4 regions of the Colwellia sp. MB02u-10 genome follow, and region 4 is predicted to be linked to each of the others. Evidence: predicted binding sites of a transcription regulator. Region 4 holds the regulator's gene; each other region holds the start of a gene.
The links. Region 4 encodes sigma-54, which starts transcription at its own class of promoters, with help from an activator protein. Its sites were predicted from a motif close to GTTGGCACGNNNNTNGNNT; they were not measured.
Positions count from the first base shown of each region.

Region 1: glnA (glutamate--ammonia ligase) is a predicted target of sigma-54. The motif match lies at 1,312-1,330, and genes of this name have one in related genera.
Region 2: H4J59_RS13325 (DUF2884 family protein) is a predicted target of sigma-54. The motif match lies at 1,122-1,140, and genes of this name have one in related genera.
Region 3: xdp1 (exosortase-dependent surface protein XDP1) is a predicted target of sigma-54. The motif match lies at 1,016-1,034, and genes of this name have one in related genera.

Region 1 covers NZ_JACGVK010000062.1:64,420-66,603, reverse strand. Annotated here, with positions in the region: gene glnA (glutamate--ammonia ligase) at 1-1,247, opposite strand, end outside; gene typA (translational GTPase TypA) at 1,593-2,184, shown strand, end outside.
Region 2 covers NZ_JACGVK010000131.1:38,806-40,989, forward strand. Annotated here, with positions in the region: gene H4J59_RS13320 (tRNA-uridine aminocarboxypropyltransferase) at 1-116, opposite strand, end outside; gene H4J59_RS13325 (DUF2884 family protein) at 237-1,049, opposite strand; gene zapE (cell division protein ZapE) at 1,274-2,184, opposite strand, start outside.
Region 3 covers NZ_JACGVK010000120.1:45,146-47,329, reverse strand. Annotated here, with positions in the region: gene H4J59_RS11260 (ABC transporter ATP-binding protein) at 1-51, opposite strand, end outside; gene H4J59_RS11255 (hypothetical protein) at 48-863, opposite strand; gene xdp1 (exosortase-dependent surface protein XDP1) at 1,097-1,897, shown strand; gene H4J59_RS11245 (tetratricopeptide repeat protein) at 2,025-2,184, shown strand, end outside.
Region 4 covers NZ_JACGVK010000139.1:51,497-53,680, reverse strand. Annotated here, with positions in the region: gene hpf (ribosome hibernation promoting factor) at 1-64, opposite strand, end outside; gene H4J59_RS17985 (RNA polymerase factor sigma-54) at 101-1,606, opposite strand; gene lptB (LPS export ABC transporter ATP-binding protein) at 1,658-2,184, opposite strand, start outside.

The sequences.
Region 1 (2,184 bases), on a different contig from region 4:
TCAGTCAACGAAGTGGCCACTTGTGGAATTTCTGCAGCTTCTTCCGCAGGTAAGTCATATAGATCTTTATCCATGGCATCGCCAGGGTGAATTTTGTTTTTAATACCATCAAGACCAGCCATCAACATAGCTGAGAAGCCTAAGTAAGGGTTCATTGTTGGATCAGGGAAACGAACTTCGATTCGCATTGCTTTTGGTGACGGTACAATTGGAATGCGGATAGATGCAGAACGGTTACGTGCTGAGTAAGCTAGCATTACAGGTGCTTCGAAACCAGGTACAAGACGCTTGTATGAGTTAGTAGAGGCGTTAGTAAAAGCATTTAGTGCTTTAGCATGTTTGATGATACCACCAACATAGTAAAGTGCCATTTCAGATAATCCACCGTATTTATCACCAGCAAATAAGTTAACACCGTCTTTAGCAAGAGATTGATGAACATGCATACCTGAACCGTTATCACCTACTAATGGCTTAGGCATAAAAGTTGCTGTTTTACCGTAGGCGTGTGCAACGTTGTGAACAACATATTTATATATTTGCACTTCATCGGCTTTCAATACCATAGTATTGAAGCGACAAGCGATTTCGTTTTGACCTGCAGTCGCTACTTCATGGTGATGCGCTTCAACTACTAAGCCCATTTCTTCCATCACTAAACACATGGCTGAACGAAGATCTTGTGATGAATCTACTGGTGACGTAGGGAAATAGCCGCCTTTTACACCAGGACGATGTCCCATATTGCCTTCTTCGTATTCTGTACCCGAATTCCAAGACGCTTCTTTATCATCTATTTTATAAAATGAACCACTCATGTCTGTGTGGAAACGAACATCATCAAAAACAAAAAACTCTGGCTCTGGACCAATTAAAACGCTGTCTGCAATACCGGTACTACGCATGTAATCTTCAGCGCGTTTTGCCACTGAACGAGGATCACGGCTATAACCTTGCATTGTTGTAGGTTCAAGGATGTCACAACGAACATTCAAGGTAACTGCTTCAGTAAAAGGGTCAAGTACTGCAGATTCAGCAATAGGCATCATCACCATGTCTGATTCGTTAATACCTTTCCAACCTTGGATTGAAGACCCATCAAACATTTTGCCGTCTTCAAAAAAATCTTCTGTTACTTGATGATGAGGAATTGAAATGTGTTGCTCTTTACCCTTGCTATCAGTAAAGCGTAAATCAACAAATTTGACGTCATGTTCTTTAATTAGATCTAAAACTGCGTTTGACATTGAATGTCTCCAGTGTAGTTAGTGCTTAAATGCTCAAAAACTTAATTCTCTATTACTTGTGCTTAAGCGAATACTGTGCCAAAGCTAAAGTCATTGAAATATATGATTTTTATGTTTTTTATTAATTTAATGTGCACCATTGCAGTGCGTTGTTTGCTGTATTTTGGTGCGTGTACTCTAATCTGATCATCGGCAGTATAACAACTGAATAATATTTTGTTGGTTATATTTTTCTATTGCGGTGTATTTGCTGAGACTTGTGCTGTATAATATGCGCCCAATTGTAGCCCTATTCGTTAATTTGCCGAAAGTAGCAATAAACGAAAGTAACAGCGAGTAACGCCTGTGTTAGATAAATTAAGAAATGTGGCAATTATTGCTCACGTAGACCACGGAAAAACCACTTTAGTTGATAAATTATTAGAACAGTCAGGTACGCTAGACGCCCGAGGCGGTCTAGAAGAACGTACAATGGACTCAAATGATATCGAAAAAGAACGTGGTATCACAATCTTAGCTAAAAACACGGCTATTAACTGGAACGGCTACCGTGTAAACATTGTAGATACTCCTGGCCATGCTGATTTTGGTGGTGAAGTTGAACGTGTAATGTCGATGGTAGATTCAGTTTTACTTATTGTTGACGCACAAGAAGGCCCTATGCCACAAACGCGTTTCGTAACGAAAAAAGCGTTTGCTCAAGGCTTAAAGCCAATTCTAGTTATTAATAAAGTTGATAAGCCTGGATCTCGCCCTGATTGGGTGATGGACCAAGTGTTTGAATTGTTTGATAACCTTGGTGCTACTGACGAACAACTTGATTTTAAAGTTGTTTATGCTTCAGCAATCAATGGTTGGGCTTCGCTTGAAGAAGGCGTAACTGGTACAAATATGACGCCTTTATTTGATACTATTCTTAAAGAAGTACCCGCACCAA
Region 2 (2,184 bases), on a different contig from region 4:
CAAAATGGTTTTGCTAATCGACATAAGTCACAACGAATAACTCGCTGGCCTCGTGATTTATAGGTGGTGGTACTTAGGCTTTTACGATATTGATGAAGTTGCTGTACAGCGTGCATAAAGGATATATCAGGACTATTTAGGCCGCTACTTTAACGTGCATGCAGGATATTGGCAATAAAAAAGCGCTGTTCAAATTGAGTAGCGCTTTATATCCTCAAGTTTACTAATTTTAGAGGCTACATGAGTTTAGCATTCTCTATGCTGTGTTTTGCGCTAGCGGTGATCAAATCAAAGTCAGCAATTTCGTTGATACTTTCTTTCAATTGCTCTTCCATTTTATCTATCACTATAATAGATCGACATAAAGCTTCAGCGCGTTTTTCTAGCCCTGCACTACGCGTTTTCATTTCATGCTCTATTAGCTCGCCAAAATTTTCCATCTTGCTTTCAAAAGCCTTCATATCGCCACCTGCAAATAGTATTTCTTGGCCAACCGCAATCATTAAACTGCCTAAAGCGTTTTTAATCGTACTTTCTACGGCTGATTCAATTCTTTGCTCAAAATTTTCATCAAAAAAATCTTTTCCGGAGAAGCCCTCTTCGTCAATATAGAAATTTCCCTGTTGAGTAAATTCAGCATCAACTTCACCACGAATGATGGTTAATTGGCTAGTTAACTCAGCGCTAGCCTGGTTTCCTTCACCTAACAATTCGTTAAAGGCTAGATTAACGCCATCAATGGCTAAATCAATAGCATCTAAGGCGATGCTTCTCACTTCTGGTACAAGATTGCGTATATGAGTTGAATAATCGCTTAATAAAGACTCTTGGTGAGCTGTTAAAGCAATTTTTTCGCCGTTTATCAGCAAAGTGTCGTTTTCAGTGATGCTATACAGTGGCGATTTATCTTTAGAAAAAGTAATTTCTTGAGCATTGATATTAATGCCACCATTTAAGTCAAGATTACATGATTCACTAGAAAAAGAATTATCGTGTCCATAACTTGCTGAGCTTGCCATAATGAGAGCGGTAGCAATCAATGTTTTCATATTAATCTTCCTTTACAAATTAAGTTTATAGAGCGATAGTCGTGTCAGAAAACCACTTGTTAACACTATTGTTTACAAGACTGATGCCAACATTAAAACTTGTTTAATATCAAGCGATAAGAAGAAACTCTTTATTTTTAAAAAAAGATAATGAACTATAATTTAGTGAAAAAAATAATTTTTTGGTTAATTTAACAGGCTTTAAAATCACCATAAAAATCAGTCTAGGCGTAACTTAGACGCTGCATTTCAAACAGTCTTGATCTACAGCGGGCAAATTCAAAGTTAAGTTGAGTACCCTGATAAAGTTCAGCAATATCGACCTCAGCGGCAATAATTAAGCGCACACCTCTGTCGTAGAACTCATCGACTAGTGCGATAAAACGTCGCGCTTCGTCATCTAGACCTCTGAGTTGCCCCATCAGCACACCACTTCGTTGGTAACCGTCTTCAACACCGGAGAAAACGGCAGGAATTAATGCACCATTAAATTGTGGCACATTACTGATCAGCACGGTGTCATAGTTATCGGCTAACTTAATATAATCTCTTTGGCTTCTTGGGGTTGAGCAAAGTGCCATAAAATCAAACCAAATGATATCTGCAGTACAAGCTAAAAACTTAACTGCCCTGCTATGAATAATAATACTGTCATTATAGCGAATATTGCTTTTAGCGAGTGCTGCAAAGTGATGAGTTAAGAAATTACTCTCAGTTTCAGTGCCAATATAAAAGTCTCGATAATTAAGTGTGGCTATATTAGTGTCTAACATTCGATGATCTTTTGGTCCATCAATAGAGATAACCTGGCAATACTGGTGAATAATATCAATAGTCGGTAGAAATCTAGCGCGTTGCAGGCCATTTTTGTATAACTGATCGGGTGGGCAATTTGACGTTGCCACTAGGATAATACCCTGCGATAGCATAGCTTCTAGTAAGCCCGCCAATAGCATGGCATCAGCAATATCATTAACAAAGAACTCATCAAAACAAAGCACATCGACTTCTTCAGACCAAGTTTTTGCAATCAATGCCAGCGGATTGTCTTTACCACTAAAATCATTCAACAGCTGGTGCACACTTTCCATAAAATGATGAAAGTGAATACGTCTTTTGCGTGTTAAATTAAGTT
Region 3 (2,184 bases), on a different contig from region 4:
TTTATCTCCATATCGTTTCGTAACTTGTTGAACATCGATAATTAAACTCATAGTGATGCCCTCTTCATCAGCCAATGGCTGGTCATCAGTAACAAAGCGGTCTGTATTAAAGGTAATAAATATTGACTAGTGGCCATGTTATTTTGCGATAAAATACTGCTTATTTGATCACCTGGAAATAGCCAGTTTAGATAAAAAACTTGGCCAAATTGATATTGAATAAAAGCAAGCACCAAAGGACCTAAGGCAAAAAATAATGTGGCGGCAACTATCGCAAGTCGCGCTGAATTAACCAAGGTATTAAGCAATGACATTAAAGCAATAAACGGCATAACAACAATTAATAATTCTAAAAATAATTTAGCACCTATCTGTAGGCTAGCCGATAAAAGTGTTACATCTCGCATACTGGCTAATAGGGTTGTCGCTATTGAGGTCAGCAATATTAATATCGCTATAATAAGCAGCTGACCTAAATAACGCCCTAATATTAACTCGGCTCGGGTTGTTCTTAGGGTGATAAACCTTAATGTGCCACGATGCTTATCTGAACAAAACTGATCGCTACAGACCAATAAAGCAAAGCTTGGGAAAAAATATACCGCCACCAACCAATAAATAGCGTACTCAGCGACCGGCCAATCTAAAAGCGCCGTTAGCCCCAGAGCACCAAACAGTTGCGACGCCATGCTTTCAAATGAAGGCGAAATAACCATTGCAGACGCTGAGCCAACAAAATAATACAAGATAATAAACCAGATTGTGGCAAAGGCTGATAACGCCAATAAACCGCGCTTAGTGGTAAACAAACGTAAAACTTCAAAAGTAACTAAGCACCAAATTCTCGACCAACTTATCTTCACATCACACCATAATAACTGTTATTTTTTAATAGATTAAAGTTAAAAGCAGTGAAATGCGAGTAATAAGTATAAATACCTTAAAATATTGTCAGCTTGTTTTACAGTTCAAAAAAAATATAAACATAACTAGCTGTAAATAAAGAATAAAGTATATCGGCCTGTTTTTTGCATAACGCGTTATATATGTCGAAAATATTAATATACATTTAATAAAGAATTATAAGGGTAGATTAATGAGGTATTCGTTCACAACGCTAATGATGGCAGGATTGTTATTACTCTCTGGGCCTGCATTAGCAAGCACCACAACCGCAGGTTTTGGTAACGTCATTAAAACAGGAAATAACTTTAATCAGTTTGATGTTAATGTCGATGGCGTAACTATTAATGTCTCTGGCTGGTCTGATACCGCTAACTTATCAACCGATCGTAATCAAGACAGTGCAATTAAACGCGCTGTCGATTTCGATAAATTTAGTGGTGGTTGGTCTATGCAAAATAAAGACGAACATAGTAATTACTGTGGTACATACAGCCATTCTGCAGATAATTTTGGTACTTGTGGTTATAAAGACTATGACTTCTTTCTGTTGTCTTTTTCTGAAGAGGTATCATTAGTAAGTGCAAGCTATAGCTGGATAGCAAAAAGTGCAAGCCAAACCCAAGTCAGTGTAGCAGCGTTAGATAGTGCATTGTTTACTAATTCTAACAGTTTAAATAACAAAACTTGGGCTGGGTTAGCAAGTGGACATACCCTAAAGTCAGATTATGCTCAAGTCAAAAATGCTAGTGGTTATTACTCAAATTTTCATGGTGATACTAAAGACCAGTATTCAACTGTGTGGTTAATTGGGGCATTAAATTCAGTCTTTGGTGGCAATACAGCATGGGAAGGTAATGATGGAATGAAGCTATCTGGTGTTTCTTTCAGCAAATCAGCTAGTGATCCAGCGCAAGTACCTGAGCCTAATACGATAGTAATGTTTTTAATCGCGTTAATCTGCTTAGCACGTTTTGGTAAACGCCGCACTTAAGCCTGAACAATAAAAATGATGGCTTTGGCCATCTTTTTTTCATTTCTGCTCGCGTATTATTTTTAATAAAAATTCTATTATAAAAATTTTCAATATCAACACTACTTTTAAAGAAACCCGAGGTACTATGCGCTATACCGTTTTAATATTGTCAATGATGGTCATTCCTTTTAGTTATGCCAGCTATGACTATGAAAAAGCCCACATCGCATTTAATGCCAGTGAAATAGAAGCAGCTTATATACATCTAAAAAATGCTTTAAAGAATACGCCTGATAACTTACCCA
Region 4 (2,184 bases):
CATTGACATAATCACGTAATGAATCGGTAACATCGACATGGTGTCCAGTAAGATTAATTTGCATATACTTCAATCCTCTTTATTGGCTGAATAAAACTGCCTACAATAGGCTTTTACGTTGATTTGATGGCGGTATAGAAAGTGACTCTCGATATTTGGCAATGGTACGCCTTGCCACTTGTATACCTTGCTCTGCTAAAATATCTGCCATTTTACTATCGCTGAGTGGCTTTGCAGGCACTTCAGCAGCCACTAGCTTTTTAATTAATTCTCGAATAGCCGTTGATGAACATTCGCCGCCGTTTTCAGTACTAACGTGGCTAGAAAAAAAGTACTTAAGCTCAAAAATTCCTCTAGGCGTGTGCATATATTTTTGCGTGGTCACACGAGAAATAGTTGATTCATGCATATCTACGGCTTCGGCAATATCGTTCAATACCATAGGGCGCATTGACTCAGGTCCATGTTCAAAAAAGCCTTGTTGGCGTTGCACAATACAATTTGAAACCTTTAAAAGCGTTTCGTTACGGCTCTCTAAGCTTTTAATAAACCATTTTGCTTCTTGCAAGTTAGAGCGAATAAATTGATTATCAGTAGATGACTTCATTGAACGAGACATAGCCGCGTATTGCTGATTAACCGATAGTTTAGGTGCAGTGTCAGGATTGAGCTCTACTGTCCAGCGGCCGTTTTTCTTTTCAACAGACACGTCTGGGATAACATATTGTTCTTCACTTTTTATGACGCTATCACCTGGACGGGGATCTAAACTTTGTATTAGGCGAATAACTTCGCGTAATTGCTCTTCTTTCAAGCGTAATTTACGCATCAATTGACGATAATCGCGATTACCGAGTAAATCAATATACTCGCTGACGGCAATTTTGCTTTCCGCTAACCAAGGGGTATCTTTAGCAAATTGATTAAGCTGAATACGCAAGCACTCGGGAATTGAACGAGCGGCTACACCAATGGGGTCAAATACGTTAATACGCTTTAACACCACTTCAATCTCATCAAGTTCTACACCATCAATACCGACACTTTCTAAGATCTCTTCGGCTGAAACGGTTAAATAACCTGCTTCATCTATGGCTTCAATAATGGCAATGGCAATGGTTCTGTCAGTGTCAGTAAAGGGCGTTAGTTCCATCTGCCAAATCAGATGGTCTTGTAATGAGTCTTTCGTTTCACCTTGATAAGTATAATCTTCTGAGGCATGGCCAACACCGCCACTACTGACACCGGCACTGAAGTTATCATCCCATGTGCTATCACTGTTTAGTTCTTCGGGGATGTCTGTTTTTGCTAAACCTTCAGAGGAGCTAATTTCGTCTATCGAGGGAGTGGAGTCTTCGCTGCCATCAGAGGATGTTGCTGACTTTTCGCCTAAAGTTACCGAATATCCTGCTTCTAAATGGTCAGGGGTATTTTCTGAATTGTTATCGTGCGTTTCGTCAACTTCAAGCAAAGGGTTACTTTCAAGTGCCTCTTGAATCTCTAGTTGAAGATCCAAAGTTGATAATTGCAACAGTTTGATCGCCTGCTGCAATTGCGGGGTCATCGTTAACTGTTGTCCGATACGGAGTTGCAGAGTAGGACGCATTTACGTTTTCTTTTCCCTATTCAAATTCATTAGTTCAATTGGTTTTATTCACTATAGCGTGAATTGTTCGCCAAGGTATACATCTCTTACATGTTGATTTGCAAGAATTTGCTTTGAATTACCCTCAGCGATAAGTTCACCATGACTAACGATGTAGGCATGTTCACAAACATCGAGTGTTTCTCGTACATTGTGATCTGTGATCAAAATACCTATGCCACGATCTTTTAAGTGTAGGATAATTTTTTTTATATCACCTACTGAAATTGGGTCAACACCGGCAAAGGGTTCATCCAGAAGTATAAATTTAGGATCTGCGGCTAATGCCCGTGCTATTTCAACTCGTCGGCGCTCACCGCCAGATAAACTCATGCCTAAGTTATCTTTTATATGGCCTATGTTGAACTCTTCTAATAAATGTTCAAGTTTTTCTTGTCGGTCAACGTCACTAAGTGATTTACGTGTTTGTAAAATGGCCATGATGTTGTCATGAACCGATAACTTACGAAAAATAGAGGCTTCTTGTGGCAAATAACCGATACCTTTTCTCGCGCGCTCGTGCATCGGCAGTAAGGTTA